Regions from separate parts of the Microbacterium sp. zg.Y1084 genome, predicted to be linked through region 1. Evidence: predicted binding sites of a transcription regulator. Region 1 holds the regulator's gene; the other holds the start of a gene.

What was found. Region 1 encodes LexA, which represses DNA repair genes until DNA is damaged. Its sites were predicted from a motif close to TCGAACANNTGTTCGA; they were not measured.
Region 2: a site for LexA is predicted at 13,755-13,770, ahead of NQ165_RS08915 (Rv2578c family radical SAM protein). Genes of this name have one in related genera too.

The regions. Positions count from the first base shown of each region.
Region 1 is NZ_JANJGV010000008.1:6,798-22,372, reverse strand. Features, by position in the region: gene NQ165_RS10180 (regulatory protein RecX) at 1-831, shown strand, start outside; gene miaB (tRNA (N6-isopentenyl adenosine(37)-C2)-methylthiotransferase MiaB) at 911-2,461, shown strand; gene miaA (tRNA (adenosine(37)-N6)-dimethylallyltransferase MiaA) at 2,454-3,431, shown strand; gene dapF (diaminopimelate epimerase) at 3,441-4,316, shown strand; gene NQ165_RS10160 (class I SAM-dependent methyltransferase) at 4,334-4,975, opposite strand; gene hflX (GTPase HflX) at 5,059-6,612, shown strand; gene NQ165_RS10150 (prolyl oligopeptidase family serine peptidase) at 6,654-8,570, opposite strand; gene NQ165_RS10145 (methylenetetrahydrofolate reductase) at 8,771-9,730, shown strand; gene metE (5-methyltetrahydropteroyltriglutamate--homocysteine S-methyltransferase) at 9,727-12,054, shown strand; gene lexA (transcriptional repressor LexA) at 12,137-12,829, opposite strand; gene NQ165_RS10130 (LysM peptidoglycan-binding domain-containing protein) at 13,084-13,443, shown strand; gene NQ165_RS10125 (histidinol-phosphate transaminase) at 13,509-14,603, shown strand; gene hisB (imidazoleglycerol-phosphate dehydratase HisB) at 14,600-15,211, shown strand; gene hisH (imidazole glycerol phosphate synthase subunit HisH) at 15,208-15,575, shown strand, end outside.
Region 2 is NZ_JANJGV010000004.1:154,008-169,582, forward strand. Features, by position in the region: gene NQ165_RS08860 (PadR family transcriptional regulator) at 1-518, opposite strand, end outside; gene NQ165_RS08865 (DUF4097 domain-containing protein) at 518-1,486, opposite strand; gene NQ165_RS08870 (MerR family transcriptional regulator) at 1,635-2,387, shown strand; gene NQ165_RS08875 (hypothetical protein) at 2,451-2,615, opposite strand; gene NQ165_RS08880 (Rho termination factor N-terminal domain-containing protein) at 2,834-3,103, shown strand; gene NQ165_RS08885 (DNA topoisomerase IB) at 3,106-4,077, shown strand; gene NQ165_RS08890 (CrcB family protein) at 4,087-4,497, shown strand; gene NQ165_RS08895 (CrcB family protein) at 4,494-4,871, shown strand; partial or broken gene NQ165_RS08900 (efflux RND transporter permease subunit) at 4,983-8,201, shown strand; gene NQ165_RS08905 (galactose mutarotase) at 9,162-9,983, opposite strand; gene NQ165_RS08910 (DEAD/DEAH box helicase) at 10,225-12,402, shown strand; gene NQ165_RS08915 (Rv2578c family radical SAM protein) at 12,688-13,746, opposite strand; gene NQ165_RS08920 (M15 family metallopeptidase) at 14,010-14,942, shown strand; gene NQ165_RS08925 (acyl-CoA dehydrogenase family protein) at 15,132-15,575, shown strand, end outside.

The sequences.
Region 1 (15,575 bases):
GGGGGCGTCCCGGAGGACGCCGAAGGGGTCGCCCCCGTCATCCCGCTGTTCGGCGCGCACCGCCCGTCGCGTCACCCGGCCGGCTCGGCGATGCCGACGGCGATCGGCGCACGGGCCGGGCGGGAGCCGCGCGCCGCGGCGGCGTCGACCGACGCGGGTCTCTCGGTGGTCGGCGATCCGGCGGGCGCCGCTGCAGACCACGAGGTGAGCGCGCCGATCGACCTCGTGCCGCGGTGGCGCTCGACCTGGCACGACGGGGGACCCGGCGGTGCCCGGGAACGGCGCTTCGCGGCCGAGCGCCCGGACGACGCCCGCGATGACGCGCAGCCCGATCCGGCGGAGCGGGTGGCCGCGGCAGAGCGGATGCTCCTGAAGAAGCTGCGCACCCGGCAGTTGTCCGTGTCCGAGGCGCGCACCGCTCTGGTGTCGCAGGAGCTCCCCGCCGACGAGATCGAGCAGCTCCTCGACGATTGCCTGCGTCGTGGCTACCTCGATGACGAGCGACTGGCGGAACAGCTCATCCACACCGGCACCGAGCGCAAGGGGCAGGGCCGGCGGGCGATCGCGCAGACGCTCTCAGCCCGCGGCATCCCGCGCGAGGTCGTCGATGCGGCGCTGAGCGAGCAGCCCGACGACGACGCCGAGCGTGCGCTCGAGTTCGCGCGCACCAAGGCGCGCCAGCTGGCTCATGTCGACGACGACACCGCGCTGCGCAGGCTCATGGGCCAGCTGGCCCGTCGCGGCTACCCCGGCTCCGTCGCCGCGACGGCGGCGCGGGCGGCGATCGCGGAGAATCGTTCGGGTGGTGGCGGCGGCGTCCGCTTCCGCTGATCCCTCCGCTCCGTGGCAGCAGCACAGGGTGCGGACTGCCCGGCTCGCGCTCGGCGCGGGAACCTACAATGAACAGATCATGAGCTCGCCCTCCGCCGCCCCCACACTCATCGCGCCGTCACCCGCCGCACACACGGCCGACGGTCGTCCCCGCACGTACGAGGTGCGCACGTTCGGCTGTCAGATGAACGTGCACGACTCCGAGCGGCTGTCGGGTTCGCTGGAGAGCGCCGGCTACGTGCGTGCCGAGGATGGCGGCGAAGCCGATGTCGTCGTGATCAACACCTGCGCCGTGCGCGACAACGCCGCAGGCAAGCTGTACGGCACGCTCGGACACTTGAAGTCCCGCAAGGACAAGCACGAGGGCATGCAGATCGCCGTCGGCGGCTGCCTTGCGCAGATGGACAAGGAGACCGTGCAGCGCAAGGCCCCCTGGGTCGATGTCGTCTTCGGCACGCACAATATGGGCTCGCTGCCGAGCCTGCTCGAGCGTGCCAGGCACAACGGCGAGGCCGAGCTCGAGATCCTCGAGTCGCTCGAAGTGTTCCCCTCCACCTTGCCGACCAAGCGCGACGCCGTGCACAGCGGGTGGGTCTCCATCTCGGTGGGCTGCAACAACACCTGCACGTTCTGCATCGTCCCGAGCCTGCGCGGCAAGGAGAAGGACCGCAGGCCAGGGGACATCCTCAACGAGATCCGCCTGCTCGTCGATGACGGCGCGATCGAGGTGACGCTGCTCGGACAGAACGTCAATTCGTACGGCGTGGAGTTCGGCGACCGCCAGGCGTTCGGCAAGCTGCTGCGCGCGGCGGGAGAGATCCCGGGGCTCGAGCGCATCCGCTTCACCAGCCCTCACCCCGCCGCCTTCACCGACGACGTCATCGCTGCCATGGCCGAGACCCCCGCGGTCATGCCGCAGCTGCACATGCCGCTGCAGTCGGGCAGCGATCGCGTCCTGAAGGCCATGCGGCGGTCCTACCGTTCGGAGCGTTTCCTCGGGATTCTCGACCGGGTGCGCGAGCGGATGCCGCACGCGGCGATCTCCACGGACATCATCGTGGGCTTCCCGGGCGAGACCGACGAGGACTTCGAGGACACCATGCGCGTCGTCGAGCAGGCGCGCTTCGCCAGCGCGTTCACCTTCCAGTACTCCATCCGCGAGGGCACCCCGGCCGCCACCATGCCCGACCAGGTGCCGAAGCACGTCGTGCAGGAGCGCTACGACCGGCTCATCGCACTGCAGGAGCGCATCAGCCTCGAGGAGAACCAGGCGCAGGTCGGGCGCGAGGTGCACGTGCTGGTGTCCACCGGCGAGGGCAAGAAGGACGCCGCGACGCATCGGCTCACCGGTCGTGCCGAGGACAACCGCCTCGTGCACTTCGAGGTGACTGCGCAGTCGCAGACACCGCGTCCGGGCGACGTCGTGTCGGTCGTCATCACGCACGCTGCGCCCTTCCACCTGCTCGCCGACGCTCCCGACGGGGCGCCGCTGCGCATCCGCCGCACCCGCGCCGGCGACGCGTGGGACCGCGCGCAGGCGGAGTCGTGCGCCGTACCCGCGCCGGCCGGCGAGAACGGCGCGCCCCGAGCGATATCGCTGGGACTGCCCACGCTGCGCGTCGGTGTCTGACCCGTCTGCTCCGGCCCTGTGGGCGGTCATCGGCGCCACCGGCACCGGCAAGACCGCCCTCTCGCTCGACCTCGTCGAGGCTCTTGCCGCACGCGGCCGTCCGGCGGAGATCGTCAACGCCGATGCCATGCAGCTGTACCGAGGCATGGACATCGGCACCGCGAAACTCCCCGTCGCGGAGAGGCGCGGCATCCCGCATCACCTGTTCGACGTGCTGGAGCCGGCCGAGGATGCGGCTGTCGCGTGGTACCAGGACGCTGCGCGTGCCGCCGTCACCGCCATCCACGGCAGGGGCGCCGACGCGATCCTGGTGGGCGGTTCAGGCCTGTATGTCTCCAGCGTCCTCTACGACTTCCGCTTTCCGCCGCGTGACCCCGCCGTGCGCGCACGGTTGGAGCGCGAGCTCGACGAGACCGGACCCGGCGCACTGTACGCCCGGCTGCGCGACATCGACCCGCTGACCGCCGAACGGGTTGATCCCCGCAACGGCCGACGTATCGTGCGCGCGCTCGAGGTGCTGGAACAGGGCGAGGCGACCCACGGCGCGGCCCTGCCGGAGACCCCCGTCCTGTGGCACGAGCCGACGCGCATCGTCGGCGTGCAGATGCCGCGCGACGAGCTGGTGGCCAGGCTCGATGCGCGGGTGGAGGCCATGTGGCGCGACGGCCTGGTGGGTGAGGTGGCGGCGCTGCGCGCTGCGGGCCTCGAAGACGGTGTGACCGCCCGGCGCGCCATCGGCTACGCGCAGGCTCTCGGGCAGTTGGACGGAGACCTCGCCGAGGCGGAGGCGATCGCGCAGACGCAGGCGCTGACCCGGCGGTACGCCCGGCGGCAGGTGTCGTGGTTCCGTCGCTATGCCGACGTCACCTGGGTCGGTCCCGACGCCGACGCCGCCGCGCTGGAAGAATCCCCCGGCTGGGCTTCGCCGACGATCGACCGGGGCGGAGGGGCCGGCACGGGCCTCGAATAGACTGGCCGGATGCCGCAGACCCTCCCGTTCACCAAAGGCCACGGCACCGGCAACGACTTCGTGATCATCGCCGACCCCGATGGCGCCCTGGACCTTTCCGACGACCAGGTCGCCGTGCTGTGCGACCGGCGCTTCGGCATCGGCGGCGACGGCATCCTCCGCGTCGTGCGGTCGGCTGCGCTGCCTGCGGGACACCAGGCGGCGGCATCCGGTGCGGAGTGGTTCATGGACTACCGCAACGCCGACGGCTCCATCGCGGAGATGTGCGGCAACGGCGTGCGCGTGTTCACCCGCTACCTCGTCGACACCGGGCTGGCGGCACTGCCCGACGCCGGCCATCTCGACATCGGCACGCGGGCGGGCGTGAAGCGGGTCACCTGGTCGGCGGACGGCTTCGAAGTCGACCTCGGCGTGTGGCGGGCCGAGGACGGCGACGTGCTCGTGCGCGCACGGGGGCTCGATGTGGCCCGCCCTGGCCAGGGGATCGACGTCGGAAACCCGCACGTGGTGGTCGCCCTGCCCACCCGGCGCGAGCTCGAAGGCCTCGACCTCACGGTGCAGCCACTGCTGGACCCGGAGCCCCGCGACGGCGCGAACATCGAGTTCGTCGTCCCCGCCGACCCGCTCGTGCGCGGCGGTGTGGGTGCGATCACGATGCGCGTGTTCGAGCGCGGCGTGGGCGAGACGCTCAGCTGCGGCACCGGTGTGGCCGCCGCGGCCCTCGCGGTGCGGCTGTGGGCGGGCGCTGCGGCGCCCGACGCCTGGCAGGTCGACGTGCCCGGCGGCACGCTGGGCGTGCGGGTGCGCACCGACGACGACGGCGAGCACGTGCTGCTGTCGGGGCCGGCCACGCTGGTGTTCACCGGCGAGGTCACACTCGCCTGACCTGCGCGGCGACCGCCTCAGGGCAGGGAGATCTCCGCCGTCGGCGGGGTCCCGTGTCGCCGCACCTTTAGGACGCGGAAACCCTTGGCCGTGGCAGCCCGGTGCACGCTGTAGCCGTCGGCGAAGGTGGCATCCAGCCACCGCTGCAGCGAATCGGATCCCAGGTTGCGCTGCACGACGAGCCACGCGTCGCTGCGTTCACCGAGCCGGGGGATCCACTGCTGCAGCATGTCGTGCAGCACGCTCTTGCCGACGCGGATCGGCGGGTTGGAGCGGATGGTGCGGAACACGACGTCGTCGGGAACATCTCCCGGCTGCACGGCGTTGATGTTGTCAAGCCCCAATGCCTCCGCGTTGCGGCGAACGAGATCGAGCGCCCGCTCGTTGACGTCGACGGCCCAGACGGTCGCGTGGGGCGCGTCCATGGCCAGCGACAGCGCGATGGGACCCCATCCGCAGCCGAGGTCGAGCAGGTGCCCGCCGGGCGGAGGCGGCGGAGTGTTGGTCAGCAGCACCGCTGTCCCCGAGTCCACATGTCCCGGGCTGAACACCCCGCCCGCAGTCATGACGTCCACGGCGCGGTCGGACAGGGTCACCCGGATGCGACGGAGATCATCGGAACTGGACGGGGAGGCACTGAAGTAGTGATCGTTCCCCATCCTGCGAGCGTAGCGGAGGCCGCGCGCAGCGCGGAAAGCTAGAGTTTGAGGATGCCGCCCCTGCGGTCTCCCGAAAGGAATCCATGACAGACACCACCACACCCGAAAGCCCCGATCACACCCCGGTAGACCCGGTGGACAGGGTGCTGGCGCGCGCTGAGGCGCGCCCGGGAGTGAAGGTCAGCACGTTCGGCGACCGTGCCGACGGTCACCCGCTGGGTGCCGCGCAGGCGCTGCAGGACGCCTCGACCGCCTATGGCGACGGCGACGGCGAGCAGTGGGATCGCGAGGAGCGCGCGGCGCTGCGTCGCGTGCCCGGGCTGTCGACCGAGCTCGAGGACGTCACCGAGGTCGAGTACCGCCAGCTGCGGCTGGAGAACGTCGTCCTCGTCGGCGTCTACCCCCAGGGCTCGCAGGAGGATGCCGAGAACTCGCTGCGCGAGCTGGCGGCCCTCTCCGAGACGGCCGGTGCGGTCGTGCTCGACGGCGTGCTGCAGCGGCGCCCCCACCCCGACCCGGCGACCTACGTCGGCCGGGGCAAGGCGCAGGAGCTGCGTGACATCGTCGCCGCGGTCGGCGCCGACACCGTCATCGCCGACACCGAGCTGGCGCCCAGCCAGCGCCGTGCCCTGGAAGACGTCGTGAAGGTCAAGGTGATCGACCGTACGACGGTGATCCTCGACATCTTCAGCCAGCACGCCAAGAGCCGCGAGGGCAAGGCGCAGGTCGAACTCGCGCAGCTCGAGTACCTGCTGCCGCGCCTGCGCGGCTGGGGCGATTCGATGAGCCGCCAGGCCGGTGGCCAGGTGGGCGCCGGCGGCGCCGGCATGGGCTCGCGCGGACCCGGTGAGACGAAGATCGAGCTCGACCGTCGGCGCATCCGCACCCGCATGGCGCAGCTGCGCCGGCAGATCCGCGACTTCGGCCCTGCGCGCGACGCGAAGCGCGCAGAGCGCAAGCGCAACACGATCCCTTCCGTCGCGATCGCCGGGTACACCAACGCCGGCAAGTCGAGCCTGCTCAACCGGCTCACGAGCGCGGGCGTGCTCGTCGAGAACGCGCTGTTCGCGACGCTGGACGCCACCGTGCGCCGGTCGGAGACGGCTGACGGTCGCGTGTACACCCTCACCGACACCGTCGGCTTCGTGCGCAACCTGCCGCACCAGCTCGTCGAGGCGTTCCGCTCCACGCTCGAGGAGGTGTCGGGCTCCGACGTCATCCTGCACGTGGTGGATGCCTCGCACCCCGACCCCGCCAGCCAGATCGCCACGGTCCGTGACGTGATCGGCGACGTGGGCGCGCGCGACATCCGCGAGATCGTCGTGTTCAACAAGGCCGACCTCGTCGACGACGACACCCGTCTCGTGCTGCGCGGACTCGTGCCCGACGCCCTCTTCGTCTCCTCGCGCACCGGCGAGGGCGTGGACGAACTGCGCACCGTCGTCGAAGCGGCTCTGCCGCTGCCGGCGGTCGAAGTGCACGCGCTCGTTCCCTACGACCGGGGCGACCTCGTCTCGGCCGCGCACGAGACCGGCCACATCGTCGCGCAGTCGCACGAGGAGGAGGGCACCGCCCTGCACGCGCACGTGTCGCCGCGACTGGCCGCCGAGCTGGAGCGGTTCCGCACCGACGCCTGACCTGAGGAGTGGGGGCCCGCCGTGATGGCGGCCCCCACTTGTCAGTCCGCCCGCGTCAGCTCGAGCGGCGGGACACCCGGGGTGGCGAACCCGAACACCTGCCCGAGGAACGCGAGCTCGGACTCGAGCGCATGCACCACGGTCTCCGCACGCCGGAACCCATGGCCCTCGCCCTCGTAGAGGACGTAGGCGTGGGGGATGCCGCGGGAGGCGAGCGCGTCGCGTATCGCCTCGGACTGCGACGGGGGCACCACCTCGTCCTCGGCGCCCTGCAGCAGCAGCACCGGCACGCGGAAGCGATCCGACCGGCTCAGCGGCGACCGCTCGACGTACACCGCCTCGGCCTCCGGGAGCGGGCCGATCAGTCCGTCGAGGTAACGCGCCTCGAAGTCGTGCGTGTCCTCGGCGAGGGTGCGGGCATCGCCGACGCCGTAGCGGGAGATGCCCGCCGAGAACACATCGGTGCCCACGAGCGCCGACAGCACCGTCCACCCGCCGGCCGAACCGCCGGCGATCGCCAGGCGCGCGGCATCCGCCCGCCCGGCGTCGGCCAGGCCCTGGGCTGCGGCAGCCACATCGTCGACGTCGACGACGCCCCACTGGCCGCGCAGGCGTTCGCGGTACGCGCGGCCATAGCCGCTGGAGCCGCCGTAGTTGACATCGAGCACGCCGATCCCTCGGCTGGTGAGGTAGGCGATCCTGCCCGATGCGGCGGCGGCGACGTGGGCGGTGGGCCCGCCGTGCACGAACACCACGTAGGGCGGCAGCTCCCCGTCGGGGGCGACGACACCGGGGTGGGTGGGCGGGTAGTCGAACGCGTGCACCGGGCCGTGCGGGCCCTCCACCGTCACCGCGCGGGGGATCGGGGTCCACTCCGGCGCCCAGGCGGGCTCGCCGCCGACGAGCGCCTGCGCGGCGGCCGGCTCGTCGACGTCGACGAGCCACAGTCCGGCGGGGGTGTCGATGCCGGCTCCGGTCAGCAGCACGCGCGTCCCGGCGACGTCCTCGACCGACACGCCCGCCGTCAGCGGCAGACCGAGACTCTGCGCGGCGCCGTGCGCATCGATGAGCACGACGTCGTCGCCGCCGTGCGTGCGCACCGCCACGATGCGCCCATCGGGCAACGGCGCGAACCAGCGCTGACCGAGCACCCACACCGGTCCGCCGGTGTCGGCGTCGGCCGGGGCGACCGGCTGGGCGGGGGCGTCGTCGAGCACGTCGCGTCGCCACAGGTTCCAGCGGCCGGTGGGGTCGTCGCTGAAGAGCAGGTGCCGCTCATCGGTCCACACCGGCTGCAGCGGTGAGGTCTCGCCGTCGGTCAGCACCACGGGCCGCACCGCGACGCCGGCCTCCATCTCCGCGACATACAGTCGGGCGCGGTCCCACGGCATGTCGGGGTGATTCCAGCCGACCCAGGCGAGATGGCGGCGATCGGGGCTGAGCGCAGGATGCACGACGAAGTCGCTGCCCCCGGCGAGCTCGATCACCGCGCCGCCGTCCACGGGGATCGCGACGATCGCGCGTCGCGGGACCCCGGGTGCGGTGTGGTCCTCGCGCACCGCGAGCAGGGTGCCGGCCTGCCAGCTCAGCCCGCCGTGACGCACATCGCCGTCGGCCGGGGTCAGGGGCTCGGGGTCGGCGCCGGGGCGCACCGCGTAGACACGCTGATCGGTCTTCTCCACGAAGTAGAGGGTGCCCTCAGGGGAGGCCGTCCAAGCTCCGCCGCCGTACTCGTGCACCCGCGAGCGTGCGTTCCAGGGCGCCGGCAGCACGTCGGCCGCCGTCCCGTCGGCCCGCCGCCGGCGCACGGCCGTGCGGCCGCCTTCCGCGGGGAGCGTCACCCCCCACCACACCTCGTCGCCGACGAAGCGCGCGCCCTCCAGGCGCGGCGCCGCGCCCGAGACCTGCTCGGCCGTGAGCGGGGATGGCCAGGAACCGTACGGGAGAACGTCCACCATGCGCACAACGTTACGCGGGGACACAGTGCGTCACATCCGTCGCGCACGCACGGGAGCGTCGCTACCGTGGCCCCATCGTCGCCGGCTCCCCGAGCGCGGCAGGAGCGACAGCCGAGCCCGGCACCCGCCCGCGAGAAACGCACGCTGTGCGTGGATGCGGCCGTCCGGGCCGCATTCCCGGAACCTCCGAGGACGCCCCCATGAGCCTGTCGCCCGACGCGAGCGCACCGACCGTGCCGTTCTCGTTCGAGCTGTATCCGCCGCGCTCCGCCGCCGCCGCCGGCCACCTGCGCGAGACCATCGCACGCCTGGCGGCCGCGGGTCCCCGTTTCCTGTCGGTGACGTACGGGGCGGGGGGATCGACCGGCGGAGACTCCCTCGAGGTGCTGCGCCACATCCGCCGCACGACCGCCGTCGAGCCCCTGGCCCATCTCACCTGCGTGGGCAACACCTACGCCGGGGCCGCGGCACTCATCCGCGAGTTCCTCGACGCCGACATCACGAGCTTCCTCGCGCTGCGCGGCGACCCGCCCGCGGGGGCGGCCGAGGGCGACCGTTTCCTGGGCGACCTCGAGAGCGCGGCACAACTCGTGCAGCTCATCGACCGGGTGCAGGCCGAGCACGCCCCGTACACCGAACATGCGATCCCGGGACTGCCGGGTGCAGCGCGCGTCGCGCCGCGCCCGCGCGCGCACATCGCCGTCGCGGCCTTTCCGATGGGGCACCCGCGGTCTCGCCACGCCGGTCAGCACCTCGACGCGCTGCTGGCCAAGCAGGCCGCCGGGGCCACGCTGGCGATCACGCAGCTGTTCTTCCACCCCGACGTCTACCTCGCCTTCGTCGACCGGGCGCGCGCGGCCGGGGTGACGATTCCGTTGCTGCCCGGCATCATGCCGATCACCTCGCCCGCACGCCTGCGTCGCGTGCTGGAGCTGACGGGCGAGGACCTGCCGTCTGAGCTGGCCATCGCGCTCGAGGTCGAGCCGTCGGCCGCAGGCCAGCGCGACATCGGCATCGCAGCGGCCGCCGATCTCGCCCGCGCCGTCGTCGCCGGCGGCGCCCCCGGCGTGCACCTCTACGCCTTCAACGACCACGAGACCGTCCTGTCCGTCCTCCGCGAGGGCGGCATCCTCACCCCACACAAGGAGACCGCATCATGACCGACGCCACGTTCCCCGCCGGTACGATCCTCGGCTACCCGCGCATCGGCCCGCGCCGCGAGCTCAAGCGCGCCGTCGAGGCGCACTGGGCCGGCGATCTGGATCTCGAAGGGCTCGAGCAGGTGGCTGCCGACCTGCGTCGGCGCACCCGCCGGCGCCTCGCAGCGCTCGGGCTGGGGGCCGGGGACTCCGCCATCCCCGACACCTTCTCGTTCTACGACCAGGTGCTCGACGCCGCCGCGACGGTGGGCGCGCTGCCGCAGCGGTTCGCCGACCTCCGTGCCGCGGACGGGACGATCCCGTTGACGGCGTACTTCACAGCGGCACGCGGCGACCGGGAGCGTGCGCCGCTGGAGATGACGAAGTGGTTCGACACCAACTACCACTACCTCGTGCCCGAGATCGGTCCCGAGACGCGGTTCGCGCTGTCGAGCGACCGCTTCGCGCGCCAGGTCGCCGAAGCGCGTGCCGACGGGGTGGTCGTCCGGCCCGTGATCGTGGGCCCGGTGACGCTGCTGGCCCTGGCCAAGGCGACGGATGCCGCGCCCGAGGGCTTCGACCCGCTCTCGCGCCTGGACGAGCTGCTGCCGGTGTACCGCGCGCTTCTCGCCGCCATGCGCGCGGCGGGCGCGGAGTGGGTGCAGCTGGACGAGCCGGCGCTGGTGAGCGAGAGCCTGCCGGCGTCGCCTGCCGCCCTCGCCGAAGCCGCGGCCCGCGCCTATGCGCTGCTCGGCGACGCCGCCGACCGTCCCGCCGTGCTTGTCGCCGCCGGCTACGGCCGGCTGTCGGCCGAGGCGTGGCGGGCGCTCGCCGCGGCTCCGATCGAGGCGGTGGCGCTCGACCTGCACCGGGGCGGCGTGCCGGAGCCCGCCCCCGGCCTCGACGGCAAGACGCTGGTGGGTGGCGTCATCGACGGCCGCAACGTGTGGCGCGGCGACCTCGCCGCCGCCTGGGAGCGACTCGACGCGCTGCGCGCCCTCGGTGCCCGCGCCGTCGCCGCAGGCACCTCGACCTCGTTGCAGCATGTGCCGCACGACGTCGCGGATGAGCCCGACCTCGATCCCCGCCTGGTGTCCTGGCTCGCCTTCGCCGACCAGAAGGTGCAGCAGGTCGCCACGCTCGCCACGGGGCTGCAGGTCGGGCGCGAGGGCATCGCCGACGAGCTGGCGGCGGCATCCGCTGCGCTCGCCGACCGGCACGCCGCCCCCGGCGTGCGCGACGGGGCGGTCCGGCCGCGAGCAGCGGCGCTGAGTCCCGACGACTACTCGCGGGCCGCAGCCGCCACGCGGGAATCCGCGCAGCGTGAGCTCGGACTCCCCGTGCTGCCGACGACGACGATCGGCTCCTTCCCGCAGACCGGCGACATCCGCCGTGCCCGCGCCGCCGCTGCGCGTGGAGAACTGACCGCCGCGCAGTACGACGGCTTCCTGCGCGACGAGATCCGCCGGGTGATCGAGCTGCAGGAGCGCCTGGGGCTGGACGTGCTGGTGCACGGCGAGGCGGAGCGCAACGACATGGTGCAGTACTTCGCCGAGAACCTCGACGGCTTCGCGGTCACCCGCAACGGCTGGGTGCAGTCCTACGGATCGCGGGCCACCCGCCCGTCGATCCTGTGGGGCGACGTCTCTCGGCCGGCCCCCATCACCGTGGGGTGGTCGGCCTACGCCCAGAGCCTCACCGCGGCTCCGGTGAAGGGGATGCTGACGGGGCCGGTGACCATTCTGGCGTGGTCGTTCGTGCGCGACGATCAGCCGCTGGGCGAGACCGCGGACCAGGTGGCGCTCGCCCTCCGCGATGAGATCGCCGACCTCGAGGCGGCCGGCATCCGCATCATCCAGGTGGACGAGCCCGCCCTGCGCGAGCTGCTGCCGCTGAAGAGCGCCGACCAGCCGCACTACCTGGAGTGGTCGGTCGGTGCGTTCCGTCTCGCCACCGCGGGCGCCGTCCCCGCCACCCAGGTGCACACGCACCTGTGCTATTCGGAGTTCGCCGTCGTCATCGATGCGATCGCTGCGCTGGACGCCGATGTCACCTCCATCGAAGCGGCCCGCAGCCGTGGCGAGGTGATCGGCGACATCCGCTCCTCGGGCTTCGCGCGCGGCGTCGGGCCAGGCGTGTACGACATCCACTCGCCCCGGGTGCCGTCCGTCGACGAGATCGCGGGCCTCCTGCGGCGCGCCGTCACCGAGCTGCCGATCGGCCAGGTGTGGGTCAACCCCGACTGCGGACTGAAGACCCGCGGCTATGCCGAGACGGTCGCGTCGCTGGAGAACCTCGTCTCGGCCGCGCGCGCGGTGCGCGAGGAGGTGGCGGTGCGGGCCTGACCTCCCGGCGGGGACGCACGAGGGGATGCCGCGGCAGTGCGGCATCCCCTCGTCATGTCACGCGGCGTACGCGCGGTCGCGGCTACACCGCGCGCAGCACCGCCACCACCTTGCCCAGCACGACCGACTCGTCGCCCAGGATCGGCTCGAACGCGCTGTTGCGCGGCAGCAGCCACGTGTGACCGTCGCGCTGGCGGAACGTCTTGACCGTCGCCTCGCCGTCGAGCATCGCCGCGACGATGTCGCCGTTGTCGGCTGTGGGCTGCGAGCGGACGACCACCCAGTCGCCGTCGCAGATCGCGGCATCGATCATCGATTCGCCGCTGACCTTCAGCATGAACAGGTCACCCTTGCCCACCAGCTGGCGCGGCAGCGGGAAGATCTCCTCCACCTGCTGGTCGGCGGTGATCGGCACGCCCGCGGCGATGCGGCCGACGAGCGGCACGAGCGCGGCGTCGCCGACGCTGGGCGCGGCATCGGCAGGATTCTCGGCGGCAGAGCCGGGCAGGTCGATCAGCACCTCCATGGCGCGCGTCTTGCCGGGGTCGCGCCGGAGGTATCCGCTCAGCTCGAGCTGATTGAGCTGATGGGTCACGCTCGACAGCGATTTGAGTCCCACCGCGTCGCCGATCTCCCTCATGCTCGGCGGGTAGCCATGCCGTGCGATCGAGCGCTGGATGACCTCGAGGATCGCCAGCTGCTTCTCGCTGAGGCTCTTGCGCCGCCGCGTCTGCGGCTTGTCCCGCTCGCGGCCGGCCGGTGTCGCGTCGGTCATCGAGCCTTCTCCCGTCTCGCCGCGCGAGGCAGCGTCTTCGAATGTCGGAGGTCCGTGATGGGGTGCTCCTATCGAAACCGTATCCGGTGCCGGATGCCGCGGCGCAGAGGTCCACGCGTGTCGCGTGCGATTCGATATCCGACCGGTCCCGTGCTTGACACCCTAGAACATCGAAGATAACTTCGGAAAAGAACTTCGCATCCGGCCTTCCTGGCCGAAGGTCGGATGCGAAGATCGCCACAGAGGAGGACTCCATGACCACCATCCAGCTCGCCGGACCGACGTCGTCCGCCACGCGGCTGCGGCTCACCGCCCGCGGTCGCCGGGTGTTCACCGGTCTCGCCGCCCTCCCCATCGTCATCGCCGTCGGCGCCGCCGCCCTCAGTGGGGGAGGTGCACTCGCCAGCGGGGACCGCTCCGCTCCGGCCGGCTCGTTCCAGATGGTCACCGTCGCTGCGGGCGAATCGCTGTGGTCGATCGCCGAAGAGGTCGCGCCCCAGGCCGACCCGCGCGACGTCATCCACGAGATCGTGCGGCTGAACGCCCTCGAGTCCTCCGTGGTCGCCGCCGGTCAGCGACTGTCCATCCCCTGGGAGTACACCGCCGCGCCGTGAGGCCGGGTGCGAGGGCGATACGTTCCGACCTGGGGCCGAGCCCACTGATGGCCGGGCTGGCTAGCATGGGAGGGGTGATCCCGAGTCTCAACGACCTCCCCCTCCGCGACGATCTGCGCGGCCAGACGCCGTACGGCGCTCCGCAGGCGGCACTCCCCGTCGCTCTGAACGTCAACGAGAACACGCATCCGGTTCCCGACGAGGTCGCGGGCGACATCCTCGACGCCGTCGCTCGTGCGCTGCGCGACGTGAACCGTTACCCCGACCGCGAGTTCACGGCGCTGCGCGAGGCCTTCGCCGAGTACCTCGGCCACGGCCTGTCCCGCGACCAGATCTGGGCGGCGAACGGCTCGAACGAGGTGCTGCAGCATGTGCTGCAGGCGTTCGCCGGTCCCGGCCGCACCGCGTTCTCCTTCGCGCCGACCTACTCGATGTACCCGCTGTTGACGCGGGGGACGGGAGCCACCTGGGTCGCCGGTCACCGCGCGCACGACTTCACCCTCGCTCCCGACGACGCGGCATCGCAGGTCGCGGAGGCGGCGCCCGACGTGGTCTTCCTCTGCGCGCCGAACAACCCCACCGGAACGCCGCTGTCACTCGACGTGGTCGAGGCGGTCTACGAGGCCACAGCCGGTGTCGTGATCGTCGATGAGGCGTACGTCGAGTTCGCCCCACGCGACGCGCGGTCGGCGGTGACGCTGATGCCGGGGCGCGAGCGGCTCGTGGTGTCCCGCACCATGAGCAAGGCCTTCGCCTTCGCCGGAGCGCGGGTGGGATACCTCGCAGCCGATCCCGCGCTGATCGACGCCCTGCGGCTGGTGCGGCTGCCGTACCACCTCAGCGCACTCACTCAGGCGGCCGCCACCGCCGCGCTGCGGCACGCGCCGGTCATGCTGGGCATGGTCGACGAGATCGTCTCCCAGCGCGACCGCATCTCGGCGACCCTGGAGGCGCTGGGATACGAGCCCCACGAGTCGTGGACGAACTTCGTGCTGTTCGGCGGCGTCGCCGACCCCGCCGCCACGTGGCAGGCGCTCTACGACAGGGGAGTGCTCATCCGCGACGTCGGCATCCCGCACCACCTCCGGGTGACGGCGGGGACCGAGCAGGAGACGACCGCGTTCCTCGACGCGCTGGCGTCGATAGACTCGGGGTCATGACCCGTCCCGAGGCGCGCACCGCGTCTGTGCGCCGCGCCACCAGCGAATCGTCCGTCGAGCTCGACCTCGACCTCGACGGCACCGGTCGCAGCCACATCGACACGAGCGTGCCCTTCTTCGACCACCTGCTGACCGCCTTCGCGAAGCACTCGCTGACCGACCTCACGGTGCGGGCCTCCGGCGACACCGACATCGACGCGCACCACACCGTCGAGGACGTCGCGATCGTGCTCGGCCAGGCGATCCGCGAAGCACTGGGCGACAAGAGCGGGATCTCCCGCTACGGCGACGCGCTGGTGCCTCTGGACGAGGCGTTGGCTCAGGCCGTCGTCGACATCAGCGGCCGGCCCTACCTCGTGCACACGGGGGAGCCCGCCGGCTACGAGTTCCACCTGATCGGCGGCCACTTCACGGGCTCGCTCGTGCGTCACACGTTCGAGGCGATCACCTTCCACGCCGGAATGACCGTGCACGTCAGGGTGCTGGGAGGTCGCGATCCGCATCACATCGCCGAGGCGGAGTACAAGGCGTTCGCGCGAGCGTTCCGCCAGGCCAAGGCCCTCGACCCGCTCGTGCAGGGCATCCCCAGCACGAAGGGCGCTCTGTGAGCGAGGCCGCCCGGCCTCTCGTTGCGGTGCTCGACTACGGATCGGGCAACGTCCACTCCGCGGTGAAGGCGCTCGTCGCCGCCGGGGCCGATGCACGGCTCACGGCTGACCGCGGACTCATCCGCGACGCCGACGGGCTCGTCGTCCCGGGGGTGGGTGCCTTCCGCGCCGTGATGGACGCGCTGCGTGCCAGCCGTGCCGATGAGCTCATCGACCGGCGACTGGCCGGGGGACTGCCGGTGCTGGGCATCTGCGTGGGCATGCAGGTGATGTTCGAGCACGGCGTCGAGCGCGGCGAGGACACCGCCGGCCTGGGTGAATGGCCCGGCGCCGTCACCGAGCTCGACGCCCCGATCCTGCCGCA
Region 2 (15,575 bases), on a different contig from region 1:
CCGCGGGCGACGTGCACGCGCAGTTCGCTGCGCACGCGGGCGCGGAACTCCGTCAGGGCCGTATCGGCTCGGTGCAGCTCCGCGCGACTGCGGGTGCGCTCGTCGTCGACCGGAGCCTGCTTGGCGGTGGTGCGGTCGGTCTGAGCAGCGGCGGCGAGGTCGGCGCGCAGGCTGCGCATGGCCTCCCGCACGCTGCCGCGCACCTCATCGGCGATGAGGCGCACGCTGTCGTCCAGCCCCGCCTCGATGCCCTCGAGGTCGTGGGCCCGCGAGGCCACCTCGGCGCGTCCCGCTTCGGTGATGCGGTAGACCGTCTTGCGGCCATCGGCGTACTTGGTCACCAGGCCCTCCTCCTCCAGCTTCGCCAGACGCGGGTACACGGTCCCGGCGCTGGGGGTATAGGTGCCCCCGGTGCGGTCCGACAGTGCCTGGATCAGGTCGTAGCCGTGGCGAGGCGACTCGTCGAGCAGGTTCAGCAGGTAGAGGCGCAGGTCGCCGTGGGAGAAGACGGGGGGCATCACCACTGCTCCTCGGTCGCGGCCCCGCCATCGGGTCGCGCGTCCGTGACGGGTGCAGCGGCCGCGGCATCCGGTCGCTGCTCCGCGGGAGGCATGGTCGTCACGGCATCCGGCCGGGCCTCGGCGACGGGCGTCGCCGCTTCGGCGGGGGCCACCTCGGCGCGACGCAGCACGGTCACCGCGCCGGAGACGCTGTGCGCGCGCAGGTCGACGAACGAGCCGCTGAGCTCTCCGACCGAGCCGGTGTAGTTCACGCCCACGCCGCTGCCGCCGGAGTGGGTGACCCCGTCGACCATGACCGTGCCGCTGACGCTGCGGATGGCGAAGTTCGCCGGCAGTCCCGGGTCCAGTCGCACGGTGGCCGCTCCGGCGACGGTGTTGATGCTGATCGTGTCGGCCTCGCCGGTGGCATCGATCATCGTCGCCCCCGACACGGTGTCCACATCGGCCTTGCGCAGAGCGCCGGATGCCGCGATGTCACCCGAGACGCTGTTGGCGCTGAGTCCGCCGACGAGGCCCCGGATCTGCGTGTCGCCGGAGACGGCGTTCACCGACACGTCGCCGATCATGCCGTCGACGATGACGTCGCCGGAGACGGTGTTCAGGCGCGCGCCGTTCTGCAGGCCCGCCACGAGGGCGCTGGCGCTCACCACTCCGAGGGTCAGGGCGACGTCGCGCGGAACGGCGATGCTGATCTCCGCCTTGGGGCCGCCGGCGCCGAAGTTGCGGAACGACTGCAGGACGTTGTCCCAGCGCAGCTGTGCGTGGTCGATCTCCAGTGCGTCGCCCGAGGTCTCGATGCGCAGGTCCTTCACGGTGACGCCGTGCACTTCGACGCGCACGCCGGGCTCGTCGTGCCCGATCACGTCGACCTGCCCGCCGACGAGGCCGACCTTGAGGGTGCGTACGCCATCGACGTCGATCACCCGGTTCTCGCCCGGGTGGATGAGCCATTTCTCGAAGGTCATGTTTCTGCTCCTGATGGTGTGATCGAGATATATCGTGTTCGGAAGATAACACGATATATCTCGATGTGGAAGAGAGGGGGCGACGAGTGCCGCTTGACCTTTACGCAACGTCAAGATCTACGGTCGGATGGAAAGACGGGAGCAGGTCATGGAGTGGTCGATCCAGCAGGTCGCTCGGCTGACCGGGACGACGAGCCGCACCCTGCGCCATTACGACGACATCGGGCTGCTGCGGCCGACGCGGGTGGCCGCGAACGGCTACCGCCACTACGACGAAGCGGCACTCGTGCGACTCCAGCGCATTCTGCTGCTGCGCCAGCTCGGCATGGGGCTGGAGCACATCGGCGAGGCGCTCGACCGTGAGCGGTCGCCGGTGGCGGCCCTGCAGGCGCACCTTCACCGGCTCCGGCAGGAGCAGGAGCGCCTGCAACGGCAGGTGGCCGCCGTCGCATCGACCATCGAGACACTGAGAAGAGGGGAGCAGCTCATGGCACAGGACATGTTCGACGGCTTCGACCATGCGAGGTACGAGCAGGAGGTCACCGAGCGGTGGGGGGCGGCCGCCTATCAGCGCAGCGACGCGTGGTGGCGCAGCATGGGCGATGCGGAGCGCGAGAGGTGGCAGCAGGCGACCGCGCGCCTCGGCGCGGACTGGACGGATGCCGCCGCGCGCGGCATCCCCGCGGACTGCGATGAAGCGCAGTCCCTCGCCGCGCGCCATGTCGCATGGCTGACCGGGGTTCCCGGGGCACCGACGGAGCGCGACCGCATCGTCGGGTACGTGACGGGACTCGGGGAGATGTACGTCGCGGATCCCCGCTTCGCAGCGAACTATGGCGGCCAGGCCGGGGCAGAGCTCGTGCGCGACGCGCTGCGCGTGTATGCGCAGCGCGCGCTGTGACCCGCCCGAGACGGCAAGAGGGCCCGGCGCGATGCGCCGGGCCCTCTCACATGGGGTCTTTCGTTACACCCTCTTGTTGCCGCTGATGACGCGGAAGAGGAAGGCGATCAGTGCGATGACACCGACGATCAGTGCGACCCACAGCAGCCAGCTGAGGGCGGTGTTCATGCCACCGACGATGGCGAGCACGATCGCGACGACGATGATGATCAGGAGTGCGATGTTCATGGGGCTCCTTCTTCTGTACTCCCATCACCCGCCGGGGAGCGGGTGTTGGCGCGGTTCAGCGCTCGTCGATCACGCTAGCCATCCTGTGTGTCTGCTTACGACCTCTTGACTCTGCTTCGCGAGGGGTGGTAGAGCGTGCGCGCGCCCGATGTCAACCCCCTGCGCCGTTTTCCTGCACGTTCTAGCGTCGGGAGGACTGCGAGCGAGGAGGCCACGCCATGCCCCAGGGAAGAGGCTCGAACAGCCTGAAGGATCCCGACCTGTACGAGGAGCTGCGCAAGGACGGCGCGTCGAAGGAGAAGGCCGCCCGCGTGTCCAACGCAGCGGCGCGGGACGGCCGCGGCGCGGTGGGCCGTCGCGGCGGGAAGTCGGGCGACTACGAGGACTGGACGGTCGCACAGCTGCGCGTTCGCGCCAAGGAACTCGGCCTCGCCGGATACTCCGGAAAGCGCAAGGCGGAGCTGATCACCATGCTCCGCGACCACTGACCGTGCCGCGTCTGCGACGCGTGCGTCCCGGGGTGGACCCCGGCTTCCGGCGCGTGCGCGCCGGCTCCGGCCATCGCTATCTCGACACCGCCGGTCGCGCGTGCGGCGATGCCGACCGTGAGCGCATCCAGGCGCTGGTGATCCCGCCGGCATGGCGGGACGTGTGGATCAGTGCCGCGCCCAATGGGCATATCCAGGCCGTCGGGGTCGACGACGCCGGACGCACCCAGTACATCTACCACGCGGACTGGGCGCCCAAGCGGGACAAGAACAAGTACGCCCGCGCGCTGCTGCTGGCCGAGGCGCTCCCACGGGCACGTGGGCGGGTGACGGCGTCGCTGCGCCAGGACGGCCTCGACCGCGATCGCGTGCTGGCGGCCGCCTTCCGCCTTCTCGATCAGGCCGCGGTGCGCATCGGCTCGGAGCGGCATCTCGCCCGCACCGGCAACCGAGGGCTCACGACGCTGCAGCGCCGGCACGCGCGAGTGGACGCGCCGGTGATCACGCTCGACTTCCCCGGCAAGAGCGGAAAGCGGCAGGTCATCGAGCTGGAGGACCCGGATCTCGCCGACGTCATCGCGCTCCTGACGGCGGGGCGGCCGACGGCGGCGCTGCTGGCCTGGTCCCGCGGCCGGCGCCGTGTCGCGCTGACTCCCAAAGAGGTGAACGACTACGTGCGATCGCTCACCGGCGGCGACTTCACCGCGAAGGACTTCCGCACCCTGCGGGGCACGATCATCGCCGCCGACACCCTCGCACGCGTGGGGACGGTCGACACCAAGCGCGACCGCAAGCGCGCGGAGGTGCTCGCCGTCCAGCGCGCCGCGAAGGCGCTGGGGAACACGCCGTCGGTCGCGCGAGGGTCGTACATCGACCCGCGCGTGTTCTCGCGGTATCGGTCGGGGCACCTGCTGGACGCGTCGGTCTCGTCGGAGACGGCGATCCGTACGCTGATCCTGCAGACCGTTCCCTAGCCTGAGCCCGTGGCGCGGTTCTCCTGGCTGACCCTGGTCTTCGTGGTGCTCGGCGGCGCCATCGGGGTCGCCGCGCGCGCCGCTCTCGTGCTGCCGTGGGGACCGGCAGCGCACCCCCTCGCCCTTCCGCTGGTGACGGCGGCGATCAACGTCACGGGCTCCTTCGCCCTGGGGTTCGTCGTCGGCCGGCTCGGGCAGAGCCGACCGCGGCTGCGCGCGTTCCTGGGCACCGGGGTGCTCGGAGGATTCACGACCTACAGTGCGTTCGCCGTGCAGACGGTGCAGCTGTTCGGTGCGGCACCGGTGACCGGCATGCTCCTGGCCGCGGTGAGCGTGGCCTGCGGGGTGGCCGCCGCCGCGTGGGGCGTGGTCATCGGCCGGCGTCAGGCCGCGGCGCGCATCACGGAGGTGCCGGCATGAACCTCGCAGAGCTGGGCGTCCTCGCAGCGGCCGGCGGGCTGGGTGCCGGTGTGCGCTACCTGGTGGATGCCGCCGTCATGCGCGGGCGCAGCGACGCCTTCCCCCTCGGCATCCTGCTGGTCAACGTCATCGGGTCCCTTGTTCTGGGCGTGATCGTCGGGGCGGGGGCATCGTTCGCGCCCGTATGGGGCATGGTCGTGGGGGTCGGCCTGCTGGGTGGGTTCACCACCTTCAGCACCGTGAGCGTGGACTCCGCACTGATGGCGCAGCGCGGCCGCCGCGACTGGGCCGTGGTCAACCTGATCGCGACGCTGGGCACCGCCGTCGTCGCCGCGGCGATCGGCATGGTGATCGGTGGCCTGCTGCCACGGTGAGCGGCGCGCCGCGCAGTATGCCGCATGGGATACTGAACCCGATACATCCGCGTATCGGCCGCGCTCGTGGCGACCCGTCCCCCCGCATCGACATCTCGCAAAAGGCAGCCCGTGTCTCACCTCGCCGTCCTGAGCCTGAAGAACCGCGCGCTCATCGCCCTCGTGACGATCGTCGCCGCCGTGTTCGGCGGGCTGGCATTGACCAACCTCAAGCAGGAGCTCATCCCGTCGATCGAGTTCCCGGCGCTGACGGTCGTGGCGACCTACCCGGGCGCCTCGCCCGAGGTGGTGTCCAACGATGTGTCGCTCCCCATCGAGACGGCCATCCAGGGTGTGCCCGGGCTCGAATCGACCACCGCGACGAGCACGACCAACGCCTCGATCATCCAGGCGGCCTTCACCTACGGCACGGATCTGGCCACCGCTGAGCAGAAGATCACGCAGGCGATCAACCGCATCAAGGGTCAGCTGCCCGAATCCGTCGATCCGCAGGTCTTCAGCCTGTCGATCGATGATCTCCCCGTCATCCAGCTCGCCGTCACCGGGTACGACGACGAGACGTCGATCCAGCAGCTCCTGGAGTCCACGGTCATCCCCGACCTCGAGGACGTCCCCGGGGTCAACTCCGCCGAGGTGGTCGGCGGCGCCGGCCAGCGCATCACCATCACGCCCGACCAGGCGGCGCTCGCCGCAGCGGGGTTCAGCCAGCAGGCGATCAGCGACGCCCTCGACCAGAACGGCGTCCTCTTCCCCGGCGGCGGCATCACGGAGGACGACCGCACCCTGACGGTGCAGACCGGCGCGAAGATCACCTCGGTCGAGGACATCGGGGCGCTTCCGCTGGTTCCGACCGACCCTGCCCAGTTCGGCGCCGGCGTCGTCACCATCTCCGATGTCGCCACCGTCGAGGCCGACCAGGACCCGCAGACCTCGATCTCGCGCGTCGACGGCGAGCCGGCGCTCACGATCGCCGTGACGAAGCTGCCTGCCGCCAACACCGTGGACGTCTCGAAGGGCGTGCTCGCCGCGCTGCCGGACCTCGAGCAGGCACTCGACGGCGCCGCCGAGTTCACCGTGGTGTTCGACCAGGCGCCCTTCATCCAGGAATCCATCGCGGCGCTCGCCGAGGAAGGGCTCCTCGGGCTGGCGTTCGCGGTGCTCGTGATCCTGCTGTTCCTGCTCTCGGTGCGCTCGACACTGGTCACGGCGATCTCGATCCCCACCAGCGTGCTCATCACGTTCATCGGCATCCAGGCGTTCGGGTACTCGCTGAACATCCTGACCCTGGGCGCCTTGACGATCGCGATCGGTCGCGTCGTCGACGACTCCATCGTCGTGATCGAGAACATCAAGCGCCACTATGTCGGGTCCGCCGACAAGCTGCGGTCCATCCTGCTGGCCGTGCGCGAGGTGGCTGCCGCCATCACGGCATCCACCATCACCACCGTCGCGGTGTTCCTGCCCATCGCCTTCGTCGGCGACGTGACCGGTGAGCTGTTCCGGCCGTTCGCGCTGACGGTCACGATCGCGATGACGGCGTCGCTGTTCGTGTCGCTGACGATCGTTCCCGTGCTGGCCTACTGGTTCCTGCGCCCCGGCAAGGCGCTCATCGGACCCGATGGTGAGCCCATCGACCCCGAAGACCCCTCTGCGCCGCCGTCGCGGCTGCAGAAGGCGTACCTACCGGTGCTGCGGTGGACGCTGCGCCACTCGGCGGTGACCCTGCTGCTGGCCCTGCTGGTCCTCGCGGGCACGGTCGCGGCGGCGCCGTTCATGAAGACGAACTTCCTCGGCGACACCGGGCAGAACACCTTCACCGTGACGCAGGATCTCGGTCCCGCCGCCTCGCTCGACGCAAAGGACGCCGCAGCCGCCGTCGTCGAAGAGGCGCTGCTGGGCGTCGACGGCATCGAGACCGTGCAGGTGTCGATCGGCTCGAGCGGATCGGCTCTCGTCGACGCGTTCTCGGGCGGGTCGAGCGGGGCGACCTTCTCGGTCACCACCGACCCCGAGGCCGACCAGATCACCGTGCGTGAAGACGTGCTCGACACCGTCGACGGGCTGTCCGACGTCGGCACCGTCGCACTGTCCGCACAGGGCGGATTCGGGTCCAGCGACATCGAGATCGACGTCACCGCACCCGACCAGACGACACTGCAGGAGGCGACGGATGCCGTCGTCGCCTCGGTCGAAGGACGCGACGGGGTCGAGCAGGTCACCACCAACCTCGCCGCTTCGCTGCCGTACATCGCCGTCGTGGTCGACCGCGACGCCGCCGCTCAGCGCGGGCTGTCTGAAGTCGCCGTCGGCGCGCTCGTGTCGGGGACGATGCAGCCGCAGCAGATCGGGTCGGTCGAGATCGACGACACGACGCTCACGGTGTACCTGGCCGCCTCGCAGGTGCCGGCGACGCTGGAGGACCTGAAGAGTCTGCAGGTGCCGACCGCCACGGGTCCGGTGGCGCTGTCGGAGGTCGCGACGGTCGAGGAGAGCGAGGGCCCGACCTCGATCACCGCCGAGCGCGGCCAGCGCACCGCCACCGTGGTCGTCACCCCCTCGGGAGACGACCTCACCGCCGCGTCGGCCGTCGTCACCGAGGCGCTCGCCGACGCAGACCTGCCCGCTTCGGCCGACGCGAGCGTGGGCGGCGTGCTTTCTCAGCAGCAGGATGCTTTCTACCAGCTGGGCCTGGCCCTGCTGGCGGCGATCCTGATCGTCTACATCGTGATGGTGGCGACGTTCAAGTCGCTGCGCCAGCCGCTGCTGCTGCTGGTGTCCGTGCCCTTCGCGGCGACGGGCGCGATTCTGCTGCAGATCGCCACCGGGGTGCCGCTCGGCGTCGCATCGCTCATCGGCGTGCTCATGCTCATCGGCATCGTGGTGACCAACGCCATCGTGCTGGTCGACCTCGTCAACCAGTACCGCGTGAAGGGGCTTTCCGCTCACGACGCCACCATCGCCGGCGGCGCGCGACGTCTGCGTCCCATCCTCATGACCGCGCTGGCGACGATCTTCGCGCTGACGCCGATGGCGCTGGGCATCACCGGCAGCGGCGGGTTCATCTCCCAGCCGCTCGCCATCGTCGTGATCGGCGGGCTGATCTCGTCCACCGTGCTGACTCTGCTCGTGCTGCCGACGCTCTACAACCTCGTCGAAGGCGCGCGCGAGCGTCGTGAGGCCAAGCGCGCCGCGGTGCCGACCGAGGCGCCCGCGCCCGCGGTCGCCGTGGCGGTGGCCGGCGCGGCGACTGGTGGTCCGACGACGGGTGTGCCGACGACGGGTGTGCCGACGACGGGTGTGCCGCTCACGCGGCGCGAGTTGCGGGCACTCGGGTCGACGAACCCGATCGCGGTCGCCGGCGCGGCCACCGGCGGTGCGGCGACCGACCTCGACGCGCCGGCGACGCAGGAGCCGGATGCCGCTGAGCGGCCTGTCGGGGCCGTTGAGCCCGACGCTGAGGTCGACGCCGACCCGTCCGGCGATGAGTCGTCTTCTGCGGAGTCGAACTGGTTCGATGAGGCTGCCGGATCCGCTGTCTCACCCCGCGAGAGCGCTGAGTCCGGCGAGAGCGCTGAGGCCGACGAGCGCGCGGAGTCCGGCGAGCCGGAGGTCGAGGGCGTGGAGCCCGCAGCGGAGGCTGCCGAGCTGCCGCCCGAGGTGGAGTCCGGCGAACAGTCCGAGGCGGAGTGGTCCGAGCACGACGTGGCGGAGCCGGCGGAGACGGGCGAGCAGGCCGAGGCGGAGCCGAGCGAGCACGCCGCGGGACAGCCCGGCGAGCGGCACGACGCCGAATCCGGCGAGCACGCCGCGGAGGAGCCCGATGAGGGCGCCGAGGTCGAGCCCACCCACGGTCACGAATGGCAGCCCGCCGAGTTCTCCGAGGCGCAGCCTGCCGAGGGTGAGGATGGGCGGCCGGCCGAGTCCGACGCGGCGCAGCCCGCCGAGCTCTCCGACGCGGACGAGCCGTCCGAGTTCAGCGGGGCGCAGCCCGCCGAGTTCGACGAGGCTCAGCCCGCGGAGGGTGACGAGTGGCGACCCGCCGAGTCCGATGAGGCGCAACCGTCCGACATCGACGAGGCTCAGTCCGACGAGACCGATGTTGCGTCCGGTGCGGCCGAGGCCGGCGACTCCGACGCGGCGTCCGACTCATCCGAGACCCACGACGGCGGATCCGACACCCAGCGCTGACTTATGGGGTGCGGGCGGCCGTACCCCAGGACAGCTGCCACTCCTCGCCGGGGGCGAGCCGGCGCAGCCCTCTGCCCGAGTTGAAGGCGTCGGCCGGCGCCGTCATCGGCTCGATCGCCACGGCGAGCCGCTCGCCGGGGAACCGGTCGGTCGTGAACACCTGCACGTAGTCGAAGCCCGGACCGGCCCAGACCGCGAGTGAGCGGCCATCCGGTGCGGTGAGAGGGTCGCGCGGACGAGGTCGTCATCGTCGCGGCTGATCGTGCCGTACGCGGTGTCGAGGTCGAGGTCGCCGAGTCGGCGCGGGGTGCGCAGGTCGGTCGCCTCGTCGACGGGCTCTTCCGCAACCGGCAGCAGCCGCTCGTCGACGGTGAAGCGCGTCGCGGCATCCAGGTGCAGCGTCAGCCCGGCCGTGTCGGCGCCGCCGATGCAGAAGTAGGGATGGGCGCCGATGGCGACGGGTGCGTGTTCGGCCCCCAGGTTGATCACCCGGTGGGCCACCGTGAGGGAGCCTTCCGCCACGGTGTAGGTGACCTCCGTGGCGAGATGGAACGGATAGCCGATCTGCGGGTAGACGTCGGCACCGAGGGTGACGGAGTCCTTCGCATAGGCGACGGGCTGGTAGCCGGTGAAGCGCAGCAGCCCATGCGAGGCGTTGCCGGTCTTCGGTTCGCTGATCGCCAGCCGTTGCGTCGTCCCCTCGTGCACCCAGACGCCGTCGCGCACGCGATGGGTCCAGGGGGCCATGACGATGCCGGCGCCGGCGGGCGTCGGGAGGTGATCGCGGTAGCGGGGGACGAAGTCGACCCCATCGACCGAGAATGCGCGCAGCGCACCGCCCACCTGATTCACCTCGACGGTGGTGTCGCCCGCCTCCACGGTGAAGCGGCGGCCGGTCGGGTCGTAGGGAATGTGGGTGGTCATGCCGTCATGGTAGGCCGATGGGCGGTTTCCCAGCGTCGCACCCGTATACTCGTCTGGTCGGCTTCGGACACTGCGCGTGGTGCGCGTGGATGGGTTTGTGAGTCCAAGGGGCCGATGGTGGGCGTCGATCGACGTGCATGACCACTATCGATAATGGCCCCGGCCGACGGATGTCCGGGTTATACCTGCGTGCCAGCGGGTGCTGTTCTCGTGTGAAAGAGAACCCAGAAGGACATTTCCCATGCCCAAGAGCAAGAAGCCCGCAGGCGGCCGACCGGCCAAGAACTTCGAGCCCCGCTACGGCGCGAAGACCAGCTTCCAGGACCGCAAGCGTCGTCCCGGCGAGGCATCGACCGGTACCACCGGCTCGAAGAGCCCCAGCCACCGCGGCTACCGCGCCCCCGAGCAGACCACGGATGCCGCGCCCAAGCGCCGCTGGACCGCGCAGGAGAAGGTGGGTCGCGACGCGTCCCGCAGCATCCGCAGCCACTCCGAGGATCGCCCCCGTCGTTCGTTCGACGACCGTCCCGCCCGTTCGTTCGACGACCGTCCGGCCCGCTCGGCCGGCGACCGTCCCCAGCGCGACGGCTACCGCGGTGCCCAGGGCGACCGCCCGGCTCGTTCCTACGGCGACCGCCCGCAGCGTGATGACCGTCCCGCGCGTTCCTACGACGACCGCCCGAAGCGTTCGTACGGTGACCGCCCGCAGCGTGATGACCGTCCGGCCCGCTCCTACGATGAGCGTCCGGCCCGTTCGTACGGCGACCGCCCGCAGCGCGATGACCGTCCCGCCCGCTCCTACGACGAGCGCCCGGCTCGCTCGTACGGTGACCGCCCGCAGCGCGATGACCGTCCGGCCCGCTCCTACGGCGACCGCCCGGCGCGTTCGTTCGACGACCGCCCCCGTCGCGATTCCGCTGACCGTCCGGCCCGTTCGTATGGCGACCGCCCCGCGCGTTCGTTCGACCGTCCGCAGCGCGACGACCGTCCCGCCCGTTCGTATGGCGACCGCCCCGCGCGTTCGTTCGACCGTCCCCAGCGCGACGACCGTCCCGCCCGCTCGTTCAACGACCGCCCCGCGCGTTCGTTCGACGACCGCCCGCGTCGCGATTCCGGTGACCGTCCGGCTCGCTCGGACTGGAACGCCGAGTCCAAGACGAAGGCCCAGGAGGCCCACGTCGACGTCGTGCACGAGCGCCTGCAGGCCGAGGCCGTGCAGGCCGGCGAGGTCGCCGATGTGACCTTCTCGAGCCTCGGACTGGGCGACAACATCGTCCGCGTCCTGCAGGACCTCGGCGCACCGACCCCGTTCCCGATCCAGGCGGCGACCATCGCCCCGATCCTCGAGGGCAAGGACGTTCTCGCCCGCGGCCGCACCGGCTCCGGCAAGACCATCGCCTTCGGCGCTCCGCTCGTGGAGTCGCTGCTGCGCTCGCAGGCCGGCAAGCGTCGCGAGTTCGGTCGCCTGCCCAAGGCGCTCGTGCTCGCCCCGACCCGTGAGCTCGCGCTGCAGATCGACCGCACCATCCAGCCGATCGCGCGCAGCGTCGGCATCTTCACCACGCAGATCTACGGCGGTGTGCCCCAGGCGCGCCAGGTCGGCGCGCTGAAGAAGGGCGTCGACATCATCATCGGCACGCCCGGTCGCATCGAGGACCTCGTCGCACAGGGCAAGCTCGACCTCTCCGAGGTGCAGATCGTCGTGCTCGACGAGGCCGACCACATGTCGGAGCTCGGATTCCTCGAGCCGATGCAGCGCATCCTGCGCCTCGTCGCCGACGGTGCGCAGAAGCTGCTGTTCTCCGCGACACTCGACCGCGAGGTCGCCGCGCTGGTCGACGAGTTCCTCGTCGAGCCGGCCGTCTACGAGGTCGCCGGTGAAGACCAGGACTCCAGCACGATCGACCACCGCATCCTGGTGATCGACCACCGCGACAAGGCCGAGATCCTCACCTCGCTCGTGGACCGCGAGGGCAAGACCCTCGTGTTCGCCCGCACCCGCGCCTACGCGGAGATGCTCGCCGAGCAGTTCGACGACGCCGGCATCCCGGCCGTCGCGCTGCACGGTGACCTCAACCAGGCCAAGCGCACCCGCAACCTGCAGCGCCTCACCGAGGGACGCGTCAGCGTGCTCGTCGCCACCGACGTCGCCGCCCGCGGCATCCACGTCGATGACATCGACCTGGTCATCCAGGCCGACGCGCCCGACGAGTACAAGACGTACCTGCACCGCTCGGGCCGCACCGGCCGCGCGGGTCGTGCGGGCCGCGTCGTCACCCTCATCCCGCGTCAGCGCCGCCGGCGCATGACCGAGATGCTCGACCGCGCCGAGATCGAGGCTCCCTTCGACGAGGTGCGCCTTGGCGACGACCTCCTCGAGGAGATCGCCGGCCGTCAGCTGGCCGACGTCGACGCGTAAGCACGCTCCCGAAGCGCCGGTCGCCCCCACCCGGGCGGTCGGCGCTTCGTCGTTCCCGGGGCGGTCGGCGCTTCGTCGTTCCCGGCGTAGGAGATGTCGCGGGCGTAGGCGGTTCCGGCGCGGATTCGTCCTGCGCTGGTCGCATCTCCTGCGCTCGTGACGGGGCGCCGAGGGTGCCGCTCCGTGGGTGGGGTGCCGGGGTGCTCCCGCGCTGACGGGGTGCGGGGGTGCCGCTCGTGACGGGATGCCGCGGGCGCGCGTCGCCGCAGGGCGGGCCTGCCGCCGTCAGAACAGCGCCGGTGCCGCCGTCGCGGCCGCGGCCGCCCGCCCGCGAGCGGTCGTGACCACGGGGCCGGGGCGTGCGGGACGGCGGGGCTCGTCGTCCTCTTCGCCACCGGTGAGCCGGTGAAGGCGCAGCAGCGGCCGCACCCGTCGTGCGAGCCAGGTGCGGTACGCCTTCGGCGCCATCACGGATGCCCCGGGGTAGAGCCCGTGGTACGACGACACCAGCTCCGGATGCTCCCGCGCGAGCCACTGCAGGAACCAGGGCTTCACGCCGGGGCGGAGGTGCATCGCGCCCCACACCACGCGCCCGGCACCCGCGGCGGAGATGCGGCGCAGCGCATCGTCGAGCACCGCGACCGAGTCCGTGAGGTGCGGCACGATCGGCATGAGGAAGACCGTCACGCGGAACCCCGCCTCGCGGGCCGCGCGCACGGTGTCGAGCCGCGCCTGGAACGACGGCGCCCCCGGCTCGATCGCGGCACGCAGTGACTCATCGGCCACGGCGATCGACATCGCCAGCGAGACCCGCACCTGCTGGGCGGCGTCGCGCAGCAAGGGCAGGTCGCGACGGATGAGCGTGCCCTTGGTGAGCACCGAGAACGGCGTGCCCGATTCGGTGAGCGCGCCGATGATCCCCGGCATGAGCCCGTAGCGGCCTTCGGCGCGCTGATACGGGTCGGTGTTGGTGCCGAGCGCGACCGTCTCGCGCGCCCACGACCCGCGCCGCACTTCGCGCGCGAGCACATCGGCGACGTTGATCTTCACGACGATCTGCGAGTCGAAGTCGCGCCCGGCATCCATGTCGAGGTACTCGTGGGTGCCGCGCGCGAAACAGTAGACGCACGCGTGGCTGCAGCCCCGGTAGGGGTTGACCGTCCAGTCGAAGGGCATCGCCGACACCGCCGGCACGCGGTTCAGCGCGGACTTGCACTGCACCTCATGGAAGGTCATCCCCGCGAACTCGGGCGTCGTGACCGAGCGCACCAGGCCGTCGATGCGCTCCATTCCCGGAAGCGCATCGGCGTCCACCACCCCGAGCTCCTGACCCTGCCACCGCATCGTTCCATGGGAACAGATCTTCGACACTCTGTCAATGCGGCGGCGCGGCGCACCTCGAACACTCCCGCGCGGCCGATGCTGTCGGGAGCGCCGCGACGGGGGACAATGAAGGGGTGACGGACCCCCGACCGCCCGAATCGCGACGCGCGCTGCGCACGGCGCGAGGTTCGGCGCGCGGTGGAACGGCGACCGCGACGGCGACGGCCCCCGTGGCCCCGGGCCCACGGCGCCGGCGCCGAGCGGCGCGGCGACGCGGCGCCGTCGTGCTCACGCTGCTGACCGTGCTGATCGTGTGGGGAGGCGTCTCGCTCGTGACGCTGCTGTCGGGCTCCGGCGACGGCAGCGGCGACGCGCTCTCACCGACGCCCGCCGCGGCTCCCGCGCCGCGGGTGACGGCTCTTCCCGTGCCCGCGCTGACCCCGCCGCCCGTCGCGGATGCGGTCGCGGACACGCCGCCGGCGCCGGCGGCCGTCGAGGGCATCTGCGCCGAGCCGGCCGTCTCGGCGGCGCTCGAAGCCGGCGACGATGCCGCCGCGATCGCCGCCGCGGGCGGTGCCGCCGTCTTCCGCGAGGCCGTCGCCCGCGGGGCGGCGCTGTGCATCGACCTGTCCGATCCGGCGCGGCTGTGGGCCGTCGTGAACAAGCAGCGACCCTATTCCGTCCCCGATCACGTTCCGGCGTCGCTCGTGTCCGCCGGCTCCATGCAGGGCGGCAACCAGGTGATCCTCCGTGAGGACGCGGCCGCGGCGCTGCAGGCGATGGCCGATGCTGCGCGCGCGGCGGGCGCGGAGTTCGGGGTGCAGAGCGGGTACCGCTCCTTCGGCATGCAGCAGTCGATCCATGACGCGCAGGTCGCCCGGCTGGGCGCCGCCGAGGCCGAGCTGGTCAGCGCCCGGCCGGGATACAGCGAGCACCAGTCCGGCCTCGCGGCCGACGTCGTGTCGTGCGTGGACGGGTGCGGCACCCTCGACGGCCTTGCGGGCAGCGCCGCCGACCGCTGGATCCGCACGCACGCGTGGGAGTACGGCTGGATCGTGCGGTACGAGGACGGGTACGCGCCCGTCACCGGATACGCGTACGAGCCGTGGCACCTGCGCTACCTCGGCCACGACCTCGCCCGCGCCTACCATGACGGCGGATTCCACTCGCTCGAGGAGTTCTTCGAGCTCCCTCCGGCGCCGGCATACCCGGGCTAGCGTCACCCTCCAGAGTCCGGAACTCAGTTCCGCACTTCACGGCATCCGATCCCACAAACGCGCACCTCGAGACCGGCCCAGAGCCTAGACTCGGGTCATGGCGGCGCCGCCCGAGCGGGCGCAGCGTCGCACCCGGATCCACAGAAGCACGGCGGCCGCGGCGCCGACCGACACCGAAGGAGGCGCGCCATGGAGCGTGACATCTACGACGAGGACCACGAGGCATTCCGCGAGGTCGTCCGCGAGTTCATCAAGCGCTACGCGACGAACGAGAAGCGCGAGAAGTGGGATGCCGACGGCGAGATCGACCGCGAGACCATGCTCGCCGCGGGCGAATCCGGCCTCATCGGGCTGTCCGTCCCCGAGGAGTTCGGCGGCGCCGGCATGCTGCAGGACTACCGCTTCCGCACGATCGTCAACGAAGAGGTCATCGGCGCCGGCGCCGGGTCGCTCGCGGGCGCGTTCGGCATCCAGGACGATCTCGCGGTGCCCTATATCGTGCACATGGGCACGCAGGCGCAGAAGGAGAAGTGGCTGCCCCGCATGGCCACCGGCGAGGTGCTCGGCGCCCTGGCGATGACCGAGCCCGGCGCCGGCAGCGACCTGCGCGGCATCAAGACCACCGCCAAGAAG